Spirulina major PCC 6313: one gene and its partner. The protein of the gene in region 1 interacts with the protein of each later gene in a pairwise test. Links are inferred from orthologs where the notes say so. Each region holds a gene or a part of one and is shown on either strand. Other genes may lie near its edges.

Region 1 (12,347 bases):
CGGGCGTATCGGTTGGCATGGCGACGAACCTCCCGAATCCGAAGATATGGCGATCCTTCTGCGTCGCTTGGATGTCCCTCAAGGCGCGATTATCGAAGAACCCCGCTCCCTCAACACCTACCAAAATGCCCTCTACACCAAAGCCATCCTCGACAAAAAAGGGCTGAATCGGATTCTCCTCGTCACCTCTGCGTTCCACATGCCGCGCTCGGTGGCTATCTTTGAAAAGCTCGGCATTGACGTGATCCCCGCCCCCACAGATTTTTACATCACCGATGGCAGCGTCACCGGAACTCAACGCACCCTCGTCGGCAACATCCTCGATCTCGTTCCGGAAACGGGCCGCCTCGCCTCCACCACCGAAGCGATTAAGGAATACATCGGGATTTTGATCTATCGTCTGCGGGGTTGGGCGTAGGATTGAGGCCTTGGAGACGATTACGGGGGCGGGGGTTGGAGTTCTTCGAGGATGGTGAACCGAACATGGTTAATCGCCAAATCGCCGATGGAAAGCTGCTCTTTCGTTGTCGCAATGTCGTTGATATAGAGTTTCTCGAAGGGAACGCCTTTCCCCATTTCGGCGTGATACCAGGCTAAACCCATGAAAAAGCGCGTGGGATAGGGGCCGCCTTCCACCACATCATCGGGGTTTGATTCCATCGGTAGCCAGCCGTAGCCCGGTAGATAGAACTCCATCCACACATGGTTAAAGTCCGGTTCGAGGAGTTGGCCCCGTTCGAGGGCTTTGGCGGGGCATTTATAGCGGCCCACGGTGCGGCAGGCGATGCCGTTGAGGCGGGCGAGGGCCAGCAACACCCCTAGATATTCACCACAGGAGCCAACCCCCCGCGCTAGGGCCACGTCGGGGGTATCAATATGGGGTTTGATGCCGTAGGAGAGGCGATCGTAAACATAGTTACGGATGTTGTACATTTTCCGCAGCAGGTTCGTTTCGTTGCCGATCGCTTCCTTGGCGGCCCGTTGAATAATCTCCTTATCCATGGCCAGATTGTCGTTGTCCACCAAATACCGGGTTTGGAATGCTTCGGAGAGTTCGGGCACGTTTTCACCATCTTGGGGGCCAAACTGGTATTTGATGCCCCAGACTTCGAGGGTGGCTTTCCAACCGAAGATATAGCGTTCGCTGGATTTGAGGGTGTCAAATTTAAACACCGCGAGGCGTTGGCCGTCGAGTTCCCGTTCTTCAAAGGGCAGGCCGACGGCTTCGATCGAGCGAATTTTTTGGCGGGGGGTTTCGGCGGGGAGGGCCATGCGCCACTCTAAATCCTGCACTTCTACGGGGTCGAGGGGGGATAGTTCCTCCACGTAGGACATTTCCACGAGATAACCGTTGGAGAGGGCGAGGTTTTGATCGGGATAGTAGGCGAAGTAGAGGGGATGGATGAAGGTGCGATCGCGGTATTGTAGTTCGTGGTTGGGGTTGGCGTTGGGGTTGTCGCGCAGATAGGGTTCCTCTTGGGCGTAAGCCACGTAGAGGACATCCTCGTTAAACGCCAGGCCGGACGGGGCATCAAAGGGGGTCAGGACATTGAATTTCATTTCCCCCGTGGCCCGGTCTAAGCAATAGACACTTTGTTCGATATTGTCCGTGAGCCAGAGTTCCTCGCCATGGACGGTGATGTTTTCAAGACCAATGCCGGGGGCGTAAAAGCGAGTAATTTCGCGGCGCGTTTCCCGACTAAAAATGAGAATGTGGCCTGTACGTTGACAGGTGACGTAGATTGTCGATTCCCACACAGCAATGCCGTTGAGGGGATAATACAGACTCAAGAAGCGATGGGGATGGAAGCGATCGGCATCGTCTAAGGAACAAAAATAGATATCTTCTCCTCTGGTAAACCAAAGGGTGTCATGGGCGATCGCCAATCCCGTTGCACCTACAAAATCTTGCCAACTGTGGGGATTGATAATCCGAGTGTTGTGGGTGTGGGCTTGAATCTCCAAGAGATACCCTGTCGTGGAATCCAGGGCGTATAACACATCTTTGTGAAAGGCAATGCCATGGATGGACGCTGCTGCAAGAGGATGAATCGTCTGAGAAGACGGAGCAGACGCTGCCAAAGTAGAAAGGGACGAATCGGGAATCATGCTCAGTGGGCGTGAAGAAACAGCAGTAGATTCACTGTCAGAAAGTGACGTTGACGGTAAACCCCCAAGTTAGCAGATACTCCCACGCTCTCACTGCTTAAAGTGAACTTTCTCTCGTTGGACGTTTATTCTCCAGTTCAGTTACAACAAGACTAGAGAACGATCAGGGTGCTATGAGCGTAGGATTCACGAGTCCACTTTATTTTTTCTGTCTGATTCCGATACTTTATAGGGACAAACATAGGTCATGCCGTATTTAAACCGTACATCGCGCCGAATTTCACGGGCTATTCTCGGAGGTAGTGTTGCCCTGATGACCCTAATCGCTCCGGTGGTTGTTGCCTCCGAGGGCGCGATCGCTCAAAACTTACCCAGCCTAGAACAATGGCAAGAAGCCGGGTTCACCCCCGCCGTCGATACTTCTCCCCAACGCAGTGATGTGGGCGGCACACGCGGTGGCCCCACAGAAACTGCTACCCCTGCCACAGAGGCCACCGATTTGATGGCCCTTGTGCCCAACTACAATCGGTTCGGCGTGACGGTACTTGATAATCCGCACCTCTTGGTCTATCTACCGAAGGCCAGCACCAATCGGATTGTGCGCCTTGAAATCGAAGCCGTCACCGTTGCAGACTCCGAAAATGGTGGCACCACCCAACATCAATTTGTTCATGCCCAAGAATGGGAAGTGGGGCAAAACGGCGGCATTATGGATTTGAGTTTGCCCTCCTCCATTCCCCATGCAGAGCATCCCCAAGCTCAGCGATCGCTCCTCCAACCCAACACAGACTATCGTTGGGTCGTCTTGGTTTACGACAACACCGACGCGATTACCGGTAAAGTAGAAGGCTACATTCGCCAAATTGAAGTAGACCAAGTCCCATGGCGCAATGCAGACCCTAACACCCCAGTTATTGCCGACTACCTCAGCAGCCTATCCCCCCACGACCAAGGCACATTCCTGTTTCAGAATTTTGTGTGGTATGACGCAGTGAAGGCCCTAGCCAACGCCTACCAAGATGATCCAGTCGCCACCGAAGCCGATTGGAAGCAAGTCTTGAAATTGACCGGCTTAACGGATGCCCAAATCAACACCGTACTCACACAAATGTCCCAAAATCGCGACTTCATCCAAGGAGATGCTCTCCTGTGATTTAAAAGTCCCCCGTTCTGAAGCCGGGGGATTTTTAGCTAATCGGTGGGAAGCCCCGCGCTGTACCGACAAGGTCAGTGTCGGATGGCTGTGGAATCATTGCTTGGCTGTGATGACGGAAACGTACAAAACGACTGGCCAGGGTGTTTCTGCGTTCACGATGAAGAAACAAATTCCTCTGCTCAAAGCGGAGTAAGTAGCTCAGGCAAGAAAGAGTGAACTATGTAACAGAATATTGAGGTTGTCGCAGATTGACATATTCAGTGGAGTGAGCGTTTTGTTGTGCCCGAGCATCAAGTCCAAAAATGACCTCACAAGCCAACTCCTTCTCTGACTCAAACATCTGACCAACCAACTCATCTCGCTTGAGATGCTGCCACTCCAACTCAATAGGATTCATCTCTGAACAGTAGGGGGGCAGGAAGAAAAGATAAAGCCCCTGAGCTTGCCAAGTAGCAATCTGGGCTTGAACAAGCTTGCTGGTATGAATGGAGCCGTTGTCCAGCACAATGACCCTTATCCGTCCGGTTTTCGAGAGGATGTCAGCGGCACTCTGGGCTTGCTGGTTCATCAAGGCGATGAAGTCATCGCTCTTAAAGCTGCCTAAAACCAGAGAGTAGATGAAGGTGACCAATGGCTGCCACAAACCGATGATGCTGAGCCTCTTGCCTCGCTTGCGAGTCTGCTCCTGTCGTTTTTGCTCACCTCGGAAGTAATCGCTGTAACTGGCGGCACTCCATAAACAACTGCCGGATTCGTCGCCGTAGAGCAAGTCAATCTCCCCTGCTGCCGCAGAGAGTTCGAGCATCTCTAAGTCTGCTTGCTTAATCGCCCGCGTTGCTGGGTCTTGGCGCTCTCGGTGACTCTGACGTGTCCGCTTCCATATCACCCCCTTTTTTTGAGCACCTGACGCAGATGGTCTGGGCTCAAGGTAATGCCTCTGTATCGTTTGAGTTTCTTGGCTAACTGTACGCTGTTATAGGTTCGCTTTTCTTCACGCAAACAGGTTTCTAGGTACACCATGTCGGCTTCTGTCCAGGTGCTCTTTTTTCCTCTTCCTGGTGCATCCCAGAGTCCGCCTAAGCCCTTTTCCTGCCAACGTTTGAACGTTTTCCTCACTGTCCCTACATTCCAGTGCAAGTGTTGGGCTATCTTTTCGACGTACCATCCTTGATGGCTGAGTCTCAGAGCTTCTGCACGGTCTTTGACTCTCTGTATTACTGTGGTTGCTTTCCTTAGCTCCCACAGGGTTCTTTCTTCCTCTGGGCTTAGAAATACTCTCATCCTTGCTCCCATAAGTACACCTGTTCTTTATACTCACTCTTTACATCTCTCAATCTACCTCTCTTTTTCTACCCTGGCCTACTTATGAATGGCTGAAAGCATGCTATTCGCAATGTTTGCAGCAGTCGGTAAGCTAATCGGCATCTAAATTGCACCCTAGTTTTTCTAAGCCCCTTTGTACAAGGGTTTCAGCGTAACTGGCACAATGTAGTTTGAATGCCGATCAGCTTACTGAATCTGTCTCAGGCATTCCAACACTTCTTTGTCGGCAGAGCACAGTATCCCAATTTCAAATCTAAGCATCGTCGGCAGTCAATTCAGTTTCCTCAAAACGTATTATTGGTGTCTGATGCCGCCATTAAATTCCCCGGTTCGCTCGGTGTTGTTGTGGCCAAGATTCACCGACCGATTGAGGGGACGTTGAAGACTGTCACGGTGTCCAGGTATCCAGATGGGAAATACTTTGCATCGCTGCTGGTCGAAGATGGTACAGCCAAGCCGGAGTTGTCTAGCACGGGTAAGGTGATTGGACTTGACTTGGGATTAACAGACTTCGCGATCGCGTCTGATGGTTCCAAGTTTCCTCATCCACGTCCTCTCAACAAGTATGAACGCAACCTAAAACGGAAGCAACGTAAACTTGCCAGACGCAAGAAAGGCAGCCAGAACCGGCACAAAGCACGCTTAAAGGTTGCCAAGGTTCACTCTAAAATCGCCAGAGTCAGGGAAGACTTTCATCACAAACTATCCCGCAAGATAGTGAACGAAAACCAAGCCATTGTGGTAGAAGATCTAGCCGTTAAGAATAGGGTCAAGAATCACAATCTAGCCCAAGCAATCAGCGATGTTGGTTGGGGTCAGTTCTGCACCATGCTCAAATACAAGCAGAGTTTGAAGGTAAGGTGTACCTGGAGATTGGGCGATTCTTCCCCTCTTCCCACCTCTGCTCAAACAGGCTGCTACCGCTAGAAAAGATGGATCTTTCGGTGCGCTCGTTTGTCTGCCCTTACTGTCAGGAACGGCATGATCGAGACATCAATGCGGCAATTAAGATTCAGACAGGAAGGCTTGCGGATTTTGGCCTCAGGAAGTGGGGCTTCTGCTCTAGGACGCGATGTCAGACCACAGGGAGGGAGGCGCAAGTCTACCCTCTCCGAGGCTGTCGCGGTTGATTAGAGAAGCCCGCGCTGTATGCAGAGCATCAGCGTCGGGTACTTCACCCCAGCCCCCTCGAATCAATGCAGCCAGATTGGGATGAATGCGATCGCCCCCGCTGGCTTCAGTTTAAAACTTTTGGTGAAAAAGACAGTTTCTCCCACCGTCTCACCCTATGCTTAACAAGATTACGGGGTTTAGCCCCGTTGCTTCGTCATCATGAGGAACAACAATGCTCGATAAACTTGAAGCGGTTATTGAAGAGATCAACGCCAGAGAAATCCTCGATTCTCGCGGTCGCCCCACCATCGAAGCCGAAGTCCTGCTCGACAGCGGAGCCTTCGGCCTCGCCCAAGTTCCGAGCGGTGCGTCCACCGGCAGCTTTGAAGCCCACGAACTCCGGGATGGAGAGAGCCGTTACGGTGGCAAAGGTGTCCTTAAAGCCGTACGCAACGTCAACGAAAAAATCGCCGACGAATTACGCGGCATGGATGCCCTAGACCAAGTGGCGATCGACCACTGCATGATCAGCCGTGACGGCTCCCCCACCAAATCCAACCTCGGAGCGAACGCCATTCTTGCCGTCTCCCTCGCCACCGCCAAAGCTGGCGCAGATCACCTCGGCATTCCCCTCTACCGCTACCTGGGTGGCCCCCTCGCCAACATCCTCCCCATCCCCTTCATGAACGTGATTAACGGCGGATCGCACGCCAATAACAACGTTGATTTTCAAGAATTCATGATCGTTCCCGTCGGAGCGCCCACCTTCGCCGAAGCCCTGCGCTGGGGCGCGGAAGTCTTCGCCTGCTTGAGCGATGTGCTGAAAAAAGATGGGTTACTCTCTGGGGTGGGGGATGAAGGGGGCTACGCGCCGAACCTCGCCTCCAACAAAGCCGCTTTGGATTTACTCGTGGCAGCGATCGAACAAGCCGGATACAAACCCGGCACTGAAATCGCCCTGGCCATGGATGTCGCCGCCAGTGAATTCTACAAAGATGGTCAATACATCTACGACGGCACACCCCACAGCCCCGCCGAATTCATTGACTACCTAGCTGAGTTAGTGGCGCAATATCCGATCATTTCCATTGAAGATGGCCTCCACGAAGACGATTGGGCTAGTTGGAAAACCTTGACGGAAAAACTCGGCGACAAAGTGCAACTCGTCGGCGATGACCTCTTCGTCACCAACCCCACCCGTTTACAAAAAGGGATCGACGAAAATGCCGCCAACTCGATTTTGATCAAACTCAATCAAATCGGCTCCCTGACGGAAACCCTCGAAGCGATCGAACTGGCCCACCGTAACCAATACGCCTGCATGATTTCCCACCGTTCTGGGGAAACCGAAGACACAACGATCGCCGATCTCGCTGTCGCCACCCGTGCGGGCCAGATTAAGACAGGCTCCCTCTGTCGCAGCGAGCGGGTTGCGAAGTATAATCGCCTCTTGCGCATCGAGGAAGAATTGGGCGATCGCGCTCAATACGCTGGTGCGATCGGTATGGCCCCTGGTGCATAGCCCCAAAAACAACACCCATCGTGATCTGCACCATGATCATTAAAACAAGGGGCTTAGTCCCCTTGTTTTCCCATCTTCATCTTTGTATTGATCAACTCGCCTGATTGCCCACAACACCATGATTCAAAATGACATCTGGATTAAACAAAAAGCTGCCGAAGGATTAATTCAACCCTTTGAAGCCACTTTAATCCGCAAAGTCGATCAACTCCCTGTCATTTCCTACGGACTCAGTAGCTACGGCTATGATATCCGCCTCAGTCCCAACGAATTCCGCGTTTTTCGTCATATTCCCGGCACAGTTGTTGATCCGAAATATTTCAACCCCCACAACCTTGAACCGGTGGAATTACATCATGATAAAAACGGCAATTTTTTCATCCTCCCTGCCCATTCCTACGGCTTGGGCGTTGCCCTAGAAAAGATCAACGTTCCGGATTATATTTCCGTATTATGTATTGGAAAATCAACCTACGCACGTTGCGGAATCATTGCAAATCTTACCCCCGCTGAAGCCGGTTGGCGCGGACATTTAACCCTCGAATTCTCTAATTCTTCTAGTGCAGATTGCCGAATCTATGCAAATGAAGGAGTAGTACAGCTACTCTTTTTAGAGGGTGAAGAATGTGAAACGAGCTACAACAAACGTCAGGGAAAGTATCAAGATCAGCCCGAACAAGTGATTGTTTCACGGGTTTAGAGCGTAACTCCTATTCTTTCATCATTGTTTGAAATCCACAATAATTTCTAGATTGTACGCTTGGCATCATGGATAAATTTCGAATTGAATTACTCGCTGCAACACCTAACCCTCAGCAACTCATTTGGGCAGCGATGCACCAAGATTACAGCGAAGACTGTGTCTACGATCAGCAGGATAAATTCCCCAGCGAAGAAAAAGCAGGCGCATTAATTATCAAATATTTATTAGCAGGAAATAAGGGACATTTTGGCCCCCTTGAACATCCTCAAATCACCGTCAATGCTTGTGCATTTCCTCATTCTATGATGCAGCAGGTGCGGACTCATCGCGTCGGCATCAGTTTTGACTGTCAGTCAAATCGGTATACGGGGCAGCGCATTCTAGATGTGGTCACCGGAAAACGAACGGTTGAAGATGTGTTTTATCTGCGTCCGGTGGGGAATTATACGAACCGACAAGGGAAGAAGTATTTCTATTCCGAAGAACAGCGCAATACAGATTTAGAGTGGTGTTTTGCAGCGTGTCAGCGATATGCAGACCAGTTAGCAGCGGGGATGTCGGAAGAACATGCGCGGGGGACAATTCCGTTTGATGTGCGGCAACATTTTGTGTTGAGTTGTAATGTGCGATCGCTGATGCATCTCCTCGATTTACGGTGGAAAAAAGATGCCCAACTCGAAGCGCAACAATTTGCCGAATTGCTCTTTAAGCAGTTTGAACAATGGTGTCCCGCGATCGCGCAATGGTATCTAGAAAACCGTGCCCAAAAAGCAAGACTCTCTCCTTAAACTATGTGATCGAATGGTAAGGATTCAGGTGGGGGGGGGTTGACAAATCAGAAAAAACAGCTAAGTTAGCACAATGAAGCCCATCGAGATTCCCCCAGCCGTCGAACGAGAGCAACTGAGACAAGCATCATCAGAGGTGCTGGTGGAACTGGTGTTGCGGCAACAAGAGATTATTCAGCAACTAGTGTCCAGTCAACAATCAATTGACGGATAGAGATGTTGTAATTTCAGCCTGGCATCAGCCGTTGTAAATCGCCAATCAATCCATGTTTCCTGATGATTGCGCTCGTCTTGCCAGGCATCCACTTCACGCTTGAGTGTCTCCTGATCAGGAATCCGGCGACTTAAGCACTGACGACTCAAAACACTCAGTTCAATCTCGGCCATATTCAGCCAACTGCCATGTTTGGGGGTATGGCAGAATTCCAATCGACTCAAGATGCGTTGTGCTTCTGCCGGTTCAAAGGCTTTGTAGAGTGAGGCCGGGGAATGAGTATTGAGATTATCCTGAATGACAATGATTTTTTGGGGTTGGGGCGTAATCGATATCCACTAACGTTTTGAGCAAGTGGGCATAATCTACTGCGGTGCGACGCTCTGTGACCGTCACGCGCCGCCACCCAATCATCGGTTCACAGACCATAAACAGGTTGGCTGTCCCGTTGCGCTCATATTCATAATCCACCCGTTCGGGCTGCCCCGGTTGAGCCGGAATGGGTAGGCGGGTTTCTTTGACTAACTGTTTGCCCGCTTCATCAATGCAAATCACAGGCATGTTTGGGGTGTAATCCGTCTGATAGACCGTCAAGACTGCCTCCATATACCAGACAAACTCTGCGCTTTGGCTCGGTGGAATTACCCAACAGCTTTGTCGCCAGGGTTGGAGTTCGTTTTTTTTAGTCAGTTGCCGCACGCTTTCATGGCTGATGTCATCGACATAGTCCAACTCCACCATCTGCTGTGCTAACAAACGTAACGTCCATCGCCCCTGACCTGCGGGCGGTTCACTACAGCACAACGCCACTAAGTGTGCCTCCGTTGTGCCATCCAACTTTCGGGGGCGACGGGGATGGGGGCGAGGGCTTAAGGCTGCCTCTAGCCCCTCTTCGACAAATCGTTTCCGCACTCGCTCAATAGTTCTCAGGCTAATATCAAGGGCTTCTTTTATATCCTGATCTCGCCAACCGGGGGATTGCTGGCAAATCGGCTTTGAGGAGAATTCGGGCATGATTGATCAGAGCCGCAGCTCGTTTCCCCGTGGTGACAATTTCCTGGAGGTCTTGTCGTTCTTCGTCACTTAAGCGCACAACGTATTTTTTGACCATGTCAGCCTTGGTTTGAACACTGACTTCATCTTACTCTTCTCACTCGGCACTATCTCTTTGACTAAGCACTAGTCTGGGAAATAGAGCGGCTCAAGAACAACGCCAACAGCGATAGCGAGAGTTCATCGAAACCCCCATCAAGCGACATCCACAAACGCTCAGAACACCAACCCCCAGAAAAAGAGCCACCAAGCCAAGGAAAACGTAAACCCGGTGGGCAACCCGGTCATCAGGGAAAAACTCGCAAAGGGTTTGGCAGAATAGACCGCTACGAAATGGTGCGAGCACAAGTGTGTGGGTACTGTGGGAGCCAAGAGTTGAGCCTAGTCCCCCGAAAAACGCGCCGCCATGAAGTAGCCGAGTTAATCCAACCCGCCATAGAAGTAGTGGAGTATGAGCAGCAGTGCTGCTGTTGTAGCCGATGCGGACAGGAAACATGGGGAGAGTTACCGCCGCAAGTGCTGGGAGGTCAAAGCTTAGGAGTCGGGCTGCAATCCCTGTTGGTGTGGTTGGGGAACTACGCTCACATGAGCTATGAAAAGCAGCAGGAATTCCTAGAGGAACTGGGGAATATCACCGTGGGAGTAGGGACATTACAAGCGACCAACGAAAGGGCATCCCAAAGCGTTAAGCCGACAGTAGAGGAACTGGGAAACTGGGTGAAACACCAAGACTACGCCCAAGTGGATGAAACACCATGGCTAGTCAAGGGAGTGAAAGAGTGGATGTGGGTAGTGTGTGGGGTGGGTTTTTGCCTCTTCCACGCCGCTGATACTCGTTCAAGGGCGGAATTAGAGACCCTATTAGGTCGAAGCTTTGATGGTGTACTCGTCTCTGATGACTTCAGTGTGTACAACGGTTATGAGGTGAAAGCCCAGCAGAAGTGCTTGGCTCATCTAAGGCGGCACTTCAAGAAAGTCTGCAAGCTCAGGCATGGAAAAAATCCAGAGTTGGCGAAGGCATTCCTGGATTTGATTGACACAGCCTTTGAGCAGCATCGTCAGTGGCGTGAAACCGAGGATGGGGCTGCCTATCATCAATGGGCGGCGGGCTTTATCTATGAGGTGAAGGCGGCTGTGGAGCATTGGCTCCCCCTGGCTGGGCATGAGGCGGGCTTGTTATTGCGCTCTCTACGCGATAAGGCAAATCAGTGGTGGTATTTCCTGTCCCATCCAGAAATTCCCCCGGATAATAATCGTGCGGAACGCTCGTTGCGGTTGGCTGTAACCAAGCGTAAGGTTTGTGGTGGCTCGCGTTCGATGGCAGGTTTTGCCCAGACGGCAAGGTTACTGAGTGTGATTCAGACTTGTCGGACTCAAGGGCGTTCGGTGTTGAGTTTCTTGAAACAAGCTTTGATGGCGACGGCTTCTCCTGAGCAAGTCTCCATGCCTTCCCTCATCCCTGCTACCTGAATCCTTACATCGAATGTAATCATTTATCGCAAAATGTAAGGAATTCAATCCAATCGTAACAACCGGATCAAGGTGTCTCACCTGACTTTTAAAATCAGAGTGAAATGATTGAAGGTATGGGCTATGAGTCAGGTTTTAATTCGGGGTGGGCGGATTGTGACGGCGGTGGATGATTACCATGGGGATCTGTTGATTGAGAATGGGCGAATTGAAGCGATCGCACGCCATCTTGACGTTCCCGACGCAGAAATTCATGATGCCACCGGGTTGCTCGTGATGCCCGGTGGGATTGATGTGCATACCCACATGGAAGGCGAGCAAGGCCCCGCCATGAATTGTGATACCTACGCTAGCGGAACAGTTTCGGCGGCCTTTGGGGGAACAACGACCATTGTTGATTTTGCCTATCAAAATAAAGGGGATGGGGCAAAGAAAACCGTTGAAGAACGGTTAGCATTAGCTGACCCGCAGGTTTGTATTGACTATAGTTTTCATCTGATTTTAACCGATGTCAATCCTGATACCTTGGCCGAACTTCCTGATCTGATTAATACCGAGGGAATTTCGAGCTTTAAAATGTTCATGGCGTATCCGGATATTTTGATGGTCGATGATGCGTCAATTTATCGCACCATGAGCCGAGTGCGGGATCATGGCGGCATGGTGAATTTGCACGCGGAAAACGGGGCAGTGATTCAGGTCTTGATTGAGGAGGCCTTAGCCGAAGGCCGCACCGATCCTAAATATCACGGTTATACCCGACCGCGTCTCATGGAAGCCGAAGCCACCCATCGGGCGATTCGCTTGGCAGAATTGGCAGAAATTCCGGTGTATATTGTCCATCTGTCGGCTCCTGAAGCGTTGGAAATGGTCGTGCAAGCCCGCGATCGCGGCGT
Region 2 (12,156 bases), 110 kb from region 1 along the record:
ACGCTGTCGAGTTTGGCCCTCTCTGGCTGTGGTTGGACGCTCGCCAGTGTCAACGCCAAACCAGTGTCCACCGCCACCGATGAACTCTACCTCTACACCTGGGCGGGCTATACCGATGATGACCTGCTTGATCGCTTCCAGGAAATCACGGGGATTCGGGCCGTGGCGGATGTGTTCGACTCCAACGAGGCAATGCTCGCCCGGCTCCAGGCCAGCGGCGGCGGTGGCTACAGCATTATTTATCCCTCGGACTATATGGTGCAAAAAATGGTGGAGTTGGATTTTCTCCAAGCCCTCGACCCCAGCCAATTGATCGGGATGAACCGCCTGTTTGACCGCTTCCAAGATCCCCGCTATGATCCCAGCAATCGCCACAGTGTGCCCCTGAGTTGGGGAACTTCCGGGATTATCTACAATCGCGCCCTCCTGGATGACCATCCCCAGGATTGGGACTATTTTTGGACGCATCAAGACCAGTTACATAAACGGATCACCCTGCTGAATGATGCGCGGGAGGTGATGGGGGCGACGTTGCGATCGCTCGGTTTTTCCTACAATTCCAGCAATCCGGCCGAACTTCGCGCCGCCTACGAAAAATTACAGCAACTCAAGCCTGCGATCGCCGCCTTTAGTTCCGATGCCTGGCGCAATCAAATGCTCACCGGAGATCTCCTCGCCGCCATGTGCTACTCCTCCGATGCCAATGAAGTCATGGCGGAAAATCCGGATCTTGAATATGTCCTCCCCCTGAGTGGGTCGAGTCTCTTCATCGATACCCTCGCCATCCCCCGCACCGCCCCCAACGTTCCCGGAGCCTACGCCTGGATTAATTTCATGCTCCAGCCCGATGTGGCCGCTGAAATCTGCAAACGCCTCAGTTTTGCTGTCCCCAACGAAGTCGCCTTCGAGATGCTCCCCGCCAAACTCAGGGACAATCAAAGCCTGTTTCCCCCCGATCCGGCGATCGGTCGCTGCGAGGGATTAATCCCCGTGGATGACACCACCAGCGAACTGTACGATCGCTACTGGACGCGCCTCACGAGTAGTTAATATAGCAATCAACAAGGGCATTAGGACAGGCAAGGGGCTTAAGCCCCTTGTTCCAGAGTCTCTGAATGTCCTAACTGCTCTGGCTAGTGTGATAAATGTCCCCTCTGACCTGCCCAGGATCAGGCGGGTATCAGCGATCGCACCCTTAGGACGCGGCCAGTCCTGACGATTGCAGCGCCTGGGGTTGGGCGGTGTTTTGGGGATGGGTGGGAATTTCAATCACAAAGGTGGTTCCTTGGCCGGGTTCAGATTGACACCAGAGGTGGCCGCCATGTTTTTCGACGACGATTTGATAGCTGATCGAGAGTCCGAGACCTGTGCCTTTGCCCACGCCCTTGGTGGTAAAAAAGGCATTGAACAGTTGATCCTGAATGGTTTTGGGAATGCCGACACCGTTATCGCTGATTTCGATGCGAATCCAGTGGGGGGCGATGACTTGGGTGGTAATTGTGATCGTCTGGGGGTTTTTGGCGAGATCGGCATAGGTGCGATCGCCCTGGGTTTCTTCAAAGGCATCGAGAGCATTGGCGAAGAGATTCATAAACACCTGATTCATCTGCCCGGCGTAGCATTCCACCGGCGGCAATGAGCCATAATTGCGCACCACGGCAATGACGGGACGGTCGGCGGTGGCTTTGAGTCGATTCCCCAAAATCATCAGGGTGCTGTCGATGCCTTCATGAATATTCACTGGCTTACAGTCGGATTCATCCACCCGTGAGAAGACCCGCAGCGAGAGGACGATCTGACGGATGCGATCGGTTCCCACTTGCATCGAGGTTAAAAGCTTGGGCAGGTCGTCTTGAATAAAGTCTAATTCGATGGAGTCGATGAGGTCGGCAATGGCGGGGCTGCCTTGGGGAAATTCCTGTTGATAGAGGTCGATCAGTTCGAGGAGATCGGAAACATAGGTGTGGGCGTGGCTGATGTTGCCGTGGATGAAGTTCACCGGATTGTTGATCTCGTGGGCAACCCCGGCGACGAGTTGACCCAGGCTGGACATTTTTTCCGTTTGGACGAGTTGACCCTGGGCCCGCTGGAGGGTGCGGAGGGCTTCGGAAAGTTCGGCGGTGCGTTGTTCAACGCGCATTTCGAGATCGTGGGTGAGCTTTTGGAGTTGGGCTTGGGCGGTTTGGCGATCGCGAATTTCGCCCTGGAGTTGTTCGTTTTGCTTGTCTAATTCCGCTTCGGCCAGTTCCCGACTTTCCTCACTCAACACCAGCCACCAAGCCCCCATCCCCGCCACCACCAGCAGCAGCATAAACGCATTCACAAAGGCATGACCCACGCTAGTCGCCGGGTTCGGAGCCACAAACACATAGACCAACCCCATGATCGTGCCGATACTGCCACCGAGGAGGGTAAAAATTCCCACAAAGCGCACAATCCGCACCCCAAGCTGAGGCTGGATCTTGCCCCGAAACGCGATCTCTGCAATCTGGTGAGTCCAGTTGGCGTGGCCGTGGTCGGGAGTTTTGCAGGCATCGTGGCAATGGGCATCGAGGCTACAACAGAGGGAACAGATCGGCCCGTCATAGACCGGACAAAAGGCCGTGTCGGCCACTTCATACTCTTGGCTGCAAACGATACATTCCAGCAGAGCATCGGAGACGGTGTTGAGGCGGATCGTGTTTTCGCGGGCGATGTAGTAGCGGCCTTTGGTGAGCCAGGCAATGATCGGCGCGAGGGTGAAGGCAATGCCTAGGGCGAGGAAGGGTGCGAAGGCGCGGGCGAAGGGGCCAAACGCGCCCACAAAGGCAAGGATGGAAATCAGGGATGCGATCGCGGTCGAGCCAAAGCCGACGGGGTTGATGTTGTAGAGATAGGCCCGTTTGAATTCGATATAGGAGGGGCTGAGTTTGAGGGGTTTATTGATCACGAGATCCGCCACGAGAGCGCCCACCCAGGCGATCGCCACATTGGAATACAGCCCCAAAACCGCCTCTAGGGTGGAAAACACGCCCAACTCCATCAGCATCAGGGCGATCGCCACGTTGAACACCAACCACACCACCCGCCCCGGATGGGAATGGGTCAAGCGCGAGAAAAAATTCGACCAAGCCAACGATCCCGCGTAGGCATTGGTGACGTTGATTTTAATCTGCGACACAATCACGAACACCGTGCCCACCGTCAGCACCACCGCCGGATTGTCAAACATATAGTGAAACCCGGCGAGGTACATTTGGACGGGTTCTTTGGCTTGAGCGATCGCAATCCCCTGGGAAATCGCCAATGACGCGAGAAACGCCCCGCCCAACTGCTTGCCCACCCCCAAGACAATCCAACCCGGCCCCGCCGTAATCACCGCCAGCCACCACTGCACCCGATTATTCTCCCCCTGATCCGGCAAAAACCGGAGATAATCCACCTGCTCCCCCAACTGGGCAATCAACGAAAACGACACCGTCGCCGCCGCCCCAAACAACAGCGGATCGAACCCCGCCCCACTCGGTGAATTCCCCGCAAAATGTATCCAATTCGTCAATGCGTCCGGCTCTTTCGCCAACACAAATCCGTAGGGCGCGATCATCAAAAATAACCAGAGCGGTTGCGTCCACAACTGCAATTGATTAATCAGCGTCACCCCATAAAAAACGAGGGGAATAATAATAACTGAACAGAGAATATATCCTAGCCATAATGGCAGCCCAAAATATAACTGAATCGCCTGGGCCATAATCGCCGCTTCGAGGGCAAAAAAGATAAAGGTAAACGACGCATAAATCAGCGAGGTAATCGTGGAGCCGATATAGCCAAACCCCGCCCCCCGCGTCAGTAAATCCATGTCAATGTTGTATTTCGCCGCGTAATAGGCGATGGGAATTCCCGCCAAAAAGATCAACGCTCCGACGACAAGAATCGCCCAAAATGAATTAGAAAACCCATAATTAATCGCCAAAGATCCGCCGATCGCTTCGAGGGCGAGAAATGAAATCCCCCCCAATGCCGTATTGGCGACTAAGAGTTCCGACCATTTCCGAAAAGATTTCGGCGCATAACGGAGGGAATAGTCTTCTAGGGTTTCATTGGCGACCCAAGTATTGTAGTCGCGCCGTTCTTTAACAATTCGACGGGTGGACGATGCGGTGTTCATACTCTGAAAAAAAGAATGATTGGAGTATTGTGTAGCAAAGTATACTAATTCATCTTGCTAATAGGGAAATGACTGTACCCTATGATAGTTCAAGAATTCAAAATCACCATTGTAAGATTTCACAAACACTTGAATCGTTTCTTAACTATTTTGTTTCTGGATGGTGCAGCCGATTCAGAAATAATCGAATCGGCGGATCGGCCTTCAACGTCCCTCGCCTGCGTTGGGGAGAGAATTTTAGGGTGGGGGCAATGGGTTAAGCCATGGATGAACAAGCTGTAACCCTGATTGACTGACAAAACTTTGGAAATCCTTACCCCCTGGGTGTTTCAGCGATCACCCTAGCAAGCAAGCATAACCAAGGACTGGTAAGGCTTTTGCCGATCTGTACTCAACACCGAGATGGCTCAAGATCAGGGGCATCCAATTCTCTAACGCTAAACCCCTTTCCTGGTAAGGGGTTTCGGGATTCAAACATGATCTTTTGTCAGTCAATCAGGCTGTAACCTGTTTGGATTGAACCGGATTGATGGTTGTGGCCTTGAGTACAGGACAAAGGTTGCAATTACGACAAAATCTGAAGTCTGAATCCCAGCGGGCAAGATGCCCGCACGACAGAAAATGAATGTTGAAGGGAGTGGGAGCATCCTGCTCCCTGTATTTTTCTAAATCCCAGCGGGCAAGCTTGTCTAAATCCCAGCGGGCAAGCTTGTCTAAATCCCAGCGGGCAAGATGCCCGCACTACAGAAGATGAATTTTGGTGGAGCCTGTTGGGGTTCGCGATGACTCGACCTAGCCGACGAAATGCACGCCTCCCTGTCAAGGGAAAGAGTGCGATCGCGTACACTGAAAACCGTACGCCACCCGAAATTACCATGACTGACGGGATTTACACCTTGGCCAATGATGCGGTTTTGGATCAATTGATCGCATTTCTCAATAGTGTGGAAGCCAACGCGGGCGACTATCCCGTTGCGGTGTTCGCCTACGACGACAACACAGCACAAGTGGCGGCGGAAATTGCCCACCGTCCCAACGTGACCCTCTTGGATGATCCGGCGTTGTTCGAGGCGTGGGAAACGTTTTCGTTGGCGGTGTGGCAGACTCATCCGACCGCGTTGGCCCAGTGGCGGCAGCAAGGGATCAAAGGGGTGCGACGTTTGGGGGCGAATCATCGCTATGCGGCGTTTGATGAGGCGGCTCCGTTTGAGCGGTTTATTTATTTTGATGCGGATGTGGTGGTGCTCAATTCCGTGGATTTCATTTTCCAGCAGTTGGATCATAGCGATACGGTGATTTACGATTTTCAATTTAAAGATCCAACCCATATTTACACCGTTGAATCACCGAAATTAACGGAATTGTTCAGCCCGGAGCGGTTGGAGTATGAGATTTTTTGTTCGGGCTTTTTTGCCTCCCATCGGGGCTTTTTTGCTGCCGAGGAACGAGCCTGGATTGTCGAGCAATTAGCCACGGGAGACGCGGAGGTACTCTATCCCCGCGCCCCGAATCAGTCGCTGTTGAACTACATGATGATGCGATCGCGCAAATCAATCTACAATTTTGCGCGGGAATTACCAACAGAACAAAGTACAGGTTGCGCAGTGACTTCAACCCATTTTGAGGAGCGCGATCGCCTCGTGTTTGATCACGGCAATTGCCTCACGTTTTTGCACTACATCGGCGTGGGTGCGTCTACGTTTGCGCGTCTCTGTGCCGGGGAAAATCTCGATTGCCCCTATCGTGACACTTTTTTAACCTATCGCTTTCTTCATCATCCTGACCAGCGCCCCCAGTTTCGCGGCAAACCTAAACCCCTCAATCCCTCACCGAGTCTATTTAAACGAGTTGCCCAGAAGCTCGGATTGTAGGATATTGGGGCTGATCTAAACCTCCGGATCACCTTCTCAATCTATCAATATTTGACCGAACAGTAAACGAGTGCATCAACTCCCTTAAACGCTTAATCGTCACCCTCACCACAAGCAACAATGCGCGGTATTTATATTACAGCCAACGATAAATTCACCGAACAAGCGATCGCGCTCCTCAACAGTATTCGTCACTATGATCCCGATGTGTCGATTACCCTGATTCCCTACGACGAAAACTATCACGAGGTAGCGGCCCTTTTAAAGGAACAGTATGGCGTGAAGGTCTATGCTGATCTCGCCTTTATTGAGCGGCTATCACAAAAACTCTATGACATTTTTGGGGCAGGTTTTTTCGCCCGACCGAATCAATTTCGGAAACAAGCCTGTTGGTTTGGCGAATATGATGAATTTCTCTACATCGATACAGATATTGTCGTTTTTGAAGCCATTGCCCAAAATTTAGACGCATTGCAAACCTACGACTTTCTCTGTTGTGACTATCAACATCGGGGCGGCATTGGTAATGTTTTTTCGCCAAAAATATTCAGCGATGGGGTGCTGGTAGAGCGCGATCGCGCCAGTCTTTTCAATGGCGGTTGGTGGGCCGCGAAAAAAAATCTTCTCTCTGAGCAGGATCTCTACGACACCTTTGCCGAATGTGCCGCCCATCCGGACTATTTCGACTTTTCCCAAAAAACTTCCGACCAGCCGATCATCAACTACATGATCCTCAAACGAATCCCCCCAGAACGACGCTTTAACCTCGTCAATCGTCCCGGCGGTGCGCCCGGCAGTTGGGCGGGAAGTCCCCAATTTGTCCCCCTCGGTGATGATGCCCTCGCCGATCCCAACTGCGACGGTCAACGCTTGCAATATCTCCACTGGGCGGGGATTCGGATCACGCCCGGCTGTCCCTATTGGCGAATTTGGAAACATTACCGCTATCTCCACAGCGATGCGATCCCCGCCGATCCCCCCCCACCGCCTCCCCCTTCGTGGGTTGAGCAAGTCAAACGCCGAGTTCGCCGCTTGTTTTAGCCTAGATTATTCATCAGGCAGGCGAAACGCTTGCACTACGGTATTCCTCGTTATGCTCGGTAGTGCGGACATCTTGCCCGCTATGGGATGAAATTGAGCTTTTTATCGTGCTTTTTCGCAATTTTTAAATCAGCGTTATGAATAATCTAGGTTAGAGCCGTGCCGCCACAGAAAAAGGAGCGCGATCGCGCCCCTTGCATTTCGTTTAGAGTGATGTCCTATCGTGAAATTCTTAAACCCTAGGCAGTGACGAGTTCCGGAGTACCCGCCGGGCGCTTGCTGTTGCGCACCCCTTCGATCGCCGCTGCATAATCCGGAGCTTTGAAAACCGCAGAACCCGCCACGATCGCATTCGCCCCCGCTTCGAGCACCTGCCAGGTGTTGTTCGGCTTCAGACCGCCATCCACTTCAATCCAGGGGTCAAGACCGCGCTCATCGCACATTTTGCGCAGATCGCGAATTTTCGGCAACACCGCAGGAATGAAGCTCTGACCGCCAAACCCAGGGTTAACGCTCATGATCAGCACCAAATCGCAGAGTTCGAGCACATGCTCAATCAGCACCAACGGCGTAGAAGGATTCAGCACTACACCGGCTTGCTTACCCAATTCGCGGATTTGGCCGAGAGTGCGGTGGAGGTGGGGCGAGGCGTTGTGCTCAGCGTGGACGGAAATGATATCCGCGCCCGCTTTGGCGAAGTCCGCCACATATTTTTCCGGCTCGACGATCATCAAATGCACATCTAAGGGCTTTTCGGTGTGGGGGCGCACCGCTTCGACGATCAGCGGGCCAATCGTAATATTGGGAACGAACCGACCATCCATGACATCAACATGAATCCAGTCAGCCCCAGCCGCATCAACGGCGCGGATTTCCTCGCCGAGACGGCCAAAGTCAGCGGACAGAATGGACGGGGAAACAACAGTTTGTTTTTGAGTCATGGTGTGGCTCTTCCTCTAAGTGACGGTGCAAATCTTTGGTATCTAGAGTAACAAAATTTAACGATCTTTCATAAAGAATTTATATTTTTGGGGGTAATAATCGCGATTGGGGTGATTTAATCCGGGTCTGAGTCCGGCGGTGTTTGGCGGTTAATTCTGCGATCGCAGAATTAACCGCTTCACCGCATCGAGGCTTAACCCCCCCCTTGTTGCAGACGGCTCTACCTGGTTAATGCTGTTTTGGAGTTGCACCAATAAATCCTGCTCCCGTGAGGCAATCACCCGCGCCATCCGTTGAAAAATCCGCGCCAACTGCCCCAACTCATCACCACTCCCAGAGATGCGATCGAGGCTGACTAAATCCTGAGCTTGCACCAGTTCAGAACTCGAAACAAGATCCGGCTGGCTTAACTGAGTCGCCACCCGTGCCATTGGTCGAATTGGTTCTAACACCAACTGCCTTAAAAGACGATTTAAAATCAGCAATGTGATCCCGAAAATCACCATGAAAATCAAGATCGTGACCAAGGTATTTCGCTGTGCTTCCCATAGTACTTGTTGCGCTGGAACATAGATGATTTGAGTGGCAATAATATCCCCCAATTCCCAAAAAAAACCGCGCTCCGGGCCGTAGGTTTTAATTAAATTTTTTGGGGCAACATCTGGCGTACTATGGCAGATTAAACAGTTAGGATTGGTCAGTTTTAAAGGATGCGCCACATAGTATAAGGACTGGTCATTTAGCTCCCGAAATCCATGTAATTCTACCAAGTCTGGATTTTGTTCAAACGTACTCACCAGTGCTGTTTCAAATTCATCGGCTTGGTCGCGAGGATTGGTGGGGTTGGGGGCAGCATCTTTGTAGAGGTAGTCTTTAAAGGCTTCCTGTTCTCGAAAGGATTCAAACACTTGGCGCACCACATAACTCGGTACGGTTTCTGGTGTGAATTCCGGGGTGGTGTCGAGTTCCTCTTTGAGGAGGGGACGAATATTATCGGCGTATTCATCACGCAGGGCATTGAGGGTGTTAATTAACGTCACAGATTGTTCTGTGACCATCCGCTGCGCACTTTGGCTTTGCAGGTGAGACAGTACGCCATAACTCAACACGCTCCCGCATAAAAAAATTAATCCGAGAATGATTGTGAATTTTGAACTGAGTTTTAGACGTTTTCGATCGATGGGAAATTTAAACATGGGGAAGAGGGCGATCGCTCGACTGTAGAAAACGTGGGCTATGAATCGAGAGCTACAGTTCAGAACAGTGCAGAACCAACAATGTTCACCATCGTGCCAAACTCTCTTCCCAAGTGTAAGCGTTCTTCTTGCAAACGGCAGGGATCAGGTGCTGGCATGATCACGCCGTGAAGGGCAGCGATCGCACCCGCGTGAACCTTACGCCCGATGGCCGGTGAGCAGACCTTGACTGGGGCTAAAGAGAAAGGCGAGGAAAAAGAGACCCGTGGCCACCAGCACGATCGCAGGCCCAGAGGGGAGGTTATAAAAGTAACTTAAATACATACCGCTAATGCTCGAAAAAATGCCCAATCCAACCCCCAAAAACATCATGTGATGGAGGCGAGTGACGAGGAGATAGGCCGTTGCAGGCGGGGTAATTAACAAGGCCAAAACCATGATCACCCCTACGGCTTTGAGGCTGGCAACAATGGTCATGCCGATAAGCACCATGAGGCTAAAGTCGAGGAATTTCACGGGCAACCCGACGGCTTGAGCGCCCAATTTATCAAAGGTGTAAAAGAGTAATTCTTTGTAAAGTAAAACGACACTGATGATCACTAAAATGGCAATGATTAAGGTATCGCGTACATCGGCACTGGTTACACCGAGAATATTACCAAATAGGAAATGATTAAGGTCGATTTTGTTGTTTTTTTGAATGAGGGTAATTAGGGTGATGCCGAGGGCGAAAAAGGCGGAAAGAACGATCCCCATGGCGGCATCTTCTTTGATTTGCGATCGCGTCCGAATCAGATTGATTAATACGGTACTGAGTACCCCAGCAATGAAGGCTCCAATGAACAAATTTACCCCTAACCAAAAGGCGATCGCTAACCCCGGCAATACGGAATGACTAATCGCATCCCCCAGCAGGGCTAACCGCTGCACCATCAAGTAACTGCCGACGATCGCGCAGATAATTCCGACAATCACCGCCACAATTAGCGATCGCTGCATAAATCCATAGGTGAGGGGCAGCCAGAGGGCTTCAAAAAACGGTTGCATAGATGGAGATTTCGTAGGGTGGGCATTGCCCACGGGATTCAGAGGGTCAGCGTTACAGGGTGTAGGGAGGGAGCGCGATCGCATCACGGTTAAGGTGGATTTAATGCGGAACGATCAGACTTACGCCGCGAAGGGTTGCGCCCCATCGAAAAACATCACTTGGCCACTGTAAGCCCGCTTCAGGGTTTGATCATTAAACACTTGGGGGCGGGGGCCAGCGGCGATTAAGTCCCGATTGAGGATGATTAAATCATTAAATTCTGTAATGGATTCGCCTAGATCATGATTGACCACGAGCACCGTTTTACCGGCGGCGGCGAGTTCGGCGAAAATTTCAAAAATAATCGTTTCAGTCTTTTGATCCACGCCCACAAAGGGTTCATCAAAACAAAAAATAGCGGCGGCTTGGGCGAGCGATCGCGCTAAAAACACCCGCTGTTGCTGTCCGCCGGAGAGTTGTCCGAGGGGGCGATCGCGCAACTTAAGCAGATCCACCCGTTCGAGGGCTGCCCGCGCCGCTTGGCGACTGACGGGCGAAAACCGCTGAAACCAGCCCGTTTGCCGCACCCGTCCCATCAACACCACATCCCACACGGTCACGGGATAGCTCCAATCAATTTGGCTCCGTTGGGGCACATAGGCCACGTGGGCGAGTTGCTGTTTTAAGGGTTTGCCGTTGTAGTCAATCCGTCCGGAACTGGTGGGAATCAGGCCGAGCATGGCTTTGAGGAGACTACTTTTCCCGGCTCCGTTGGGGCCGATGATGCCGGTAACTCGGCCGGGGAGCACATCAAGGGTAATGTCTCGGAGGGCTTCGACGCTGCGATAGCGGACAGCGAGGTGCTGAATGGATAGGGTGCGATCGGCGGTTGGGAGGGGTAAGGCGTGATCCATAGGGAGTTTGGCAAACAACGATATATCGCTACGTTAACGAGGGGGTTATGGTTCAGCCTATCAAAAAATGAAAAGAATATGATAGAAATAATGAAAAGAATATGAAAAGAATGATGCAGTGGAGTCTGAGCCGATGTTCATGGGCGGCTGCGATCGCCCTCCTCTGGGGCTGTACCCCTGTAGTTCCCGTTGATTCCTCCCTCCCCCAGGTGGTGGCGACGAGTACAATCCTGGCGGATTTGACCGCTGAGGTGGGGGGGGATGAGATTGAATTAATCAGTATTTTGCAGCCGGGGGATGATCCCCATATTTATGAACCCGTGCCCCGCGATACCGTGGCCCTCGAAGAGGCGGATTTGATTCTCTATAACGGCTATCAACTAGAACCGGCCTTGATTCGCTTGATCGAAGGAGTGGGGGCGCAGGTCCCAAGATTTGCGGTGGGGGAAGTGGTGGAGCCGTTGGCTTTGGACTATGAGGGGCAACGGGTTCCCGATCCCCATGTGTGGGGCGATGCGGAAAATGCGATCGCCATGGTGGCAGCGATTCGCGATCAATTGATCACACTGTCCCCCGCTGATGCCGATCTGTTCACCGCCAACGCGGCAGACCTGATCGCTCAACTCCAAGCCCTCGACGCTTGGATCACCGCCCAAATTGCCACAATTCCCCCGGAACACCGCCAACTGGTGACGACCCATGATGCCTTTGCCTATTATGTGGCGGCCTATGATTTGACGATGTTGGGGACATTAATCGGGATCAGCACCGAAGAGCAGCCCAGCGCCCAAACGGTGAAAACTCTCTCCGATGCGATCCGGGCGGCGGGTGTGCCGGCTATTTTCGCGGAAACGACGATCAATGATTCCCTGATCCAAGCCGTCGCCACGGAAGCCCAAGTCACCCTCGCAGATCAACCCTTATATTCTGACTCGATTGGCGCACCGGGCAGCAACGGCGACAGCTATATCAAAATGCTGGTGGCGAATACGGAGGCGATCGCGACAGCATTGGGCGG

Evidence for each region.
Region 2: the proteins of eno (region 1) and rpe interact in binary tests that used the Escherichia coli proteins (3 or more experiments, as listed by UniProt). The link is inferred for Spirulina major PCC 6313 from one-to-one orthologs.

What each region holds. Positions count from the first base shown.
Region 1 is NZ_KV878783.1:370,713-383,059, forward strand. The notes cover bases 5,123-8,078. They hold eno (phosphopyruvate hydratase), read left to right. Parts: upstream 5,123-5,933; coding sequence 5,934-7,223; downstream 7,224-8,078. Other genes in these bases: SPI6313_RS23250 (hypothetical protein), read left to right, coding at 5,738-5,884; dcd (dCTP deaminase), read left to right, coding at 7,342-7,923; thyX (FAD-dependent thymidylate synthase), read left to right, coding at 7,992-8,078. In the rest of the region: SPI6313_RS01820 (YdcF family protein), read left to right, coding at 1-418; SPI6313_RS01825 (transglutaminase domain-containing protein), read right to left, coding at 439-2,109; SPI6313_RS01830 (DUF928 domain-containing protein), read left to right, coding at 2,423-3,262; more of thyX, read left to right, coding at 8,079-8,714; SPI6313_RS23255 (hypothetical protein), read left to right, coding at 8,788-8,928; tnpC (IS66 family transposase), read left to right, coding at 10,186-11,451; hydA (dihydropyrimidinase), read left to right, coding at 11,575-12,347. UniProt on the Escherichia coli protein: Catalyzes the reversible conversion of 2-phosphoglycerate (2-PG) into phosphoenolpyruvate (PEP). It is essential for the degradation of carbohydrates via glycolysis.
Region 2 is NZ_KV878783.1:482,350-494,505, reverse strand. Bases 6,150-8,914 are described here. They hold rpe (ribulose-phosphate 3-epimerase), read right to left. Parts: upstream 8,001-8,914; coding sequence 7,299-8,000; downstream 6,150-7,298. Other genes in these bases: SPI6313_RS02315 (c-type heme family protein), read right to left, coding at 8,151-8,914; SPI6313_RS02325 (Npun_R2821/Npun_R2822 family protein), read left to right, coding at 6,150-7,059. In the rest of the region: SPI6313_RS02345 (ABC transporter substrate-binding protein), read left to right, coding at 1-1,050; SPI6313_RS02340 (ATP-binding protein), read right to left, coding at 1,196-4,147; SPI6313_RS02330 (Npun_R2821/Npun_R2822 family protein), read left to right, coding at 5,023-6,018; more of SPI6313_RS02325, read left to right, coding at 6,139-6,149; more of SPI6313_RS02315, read right to left, coding at 8,915-9,197; SPI6313_RS02310 (metal ABC transporter permease), read right to left, coding at 9,396-10,244; SPI6313_RS02305 (metal ABC transporter ATP-binding protein), read right to left, coding at 10,365-11,138; SPI6313_RS02300 (metal ABC transporter solute-binding protein, Zn/Mn family), read left to right, coding at 11,240-12,156. UniProt on the Escherichia coli protein: Catalyzes the reversible epimerization of D-ribulose 5-phosphate to D-xylulose 5-phosphate.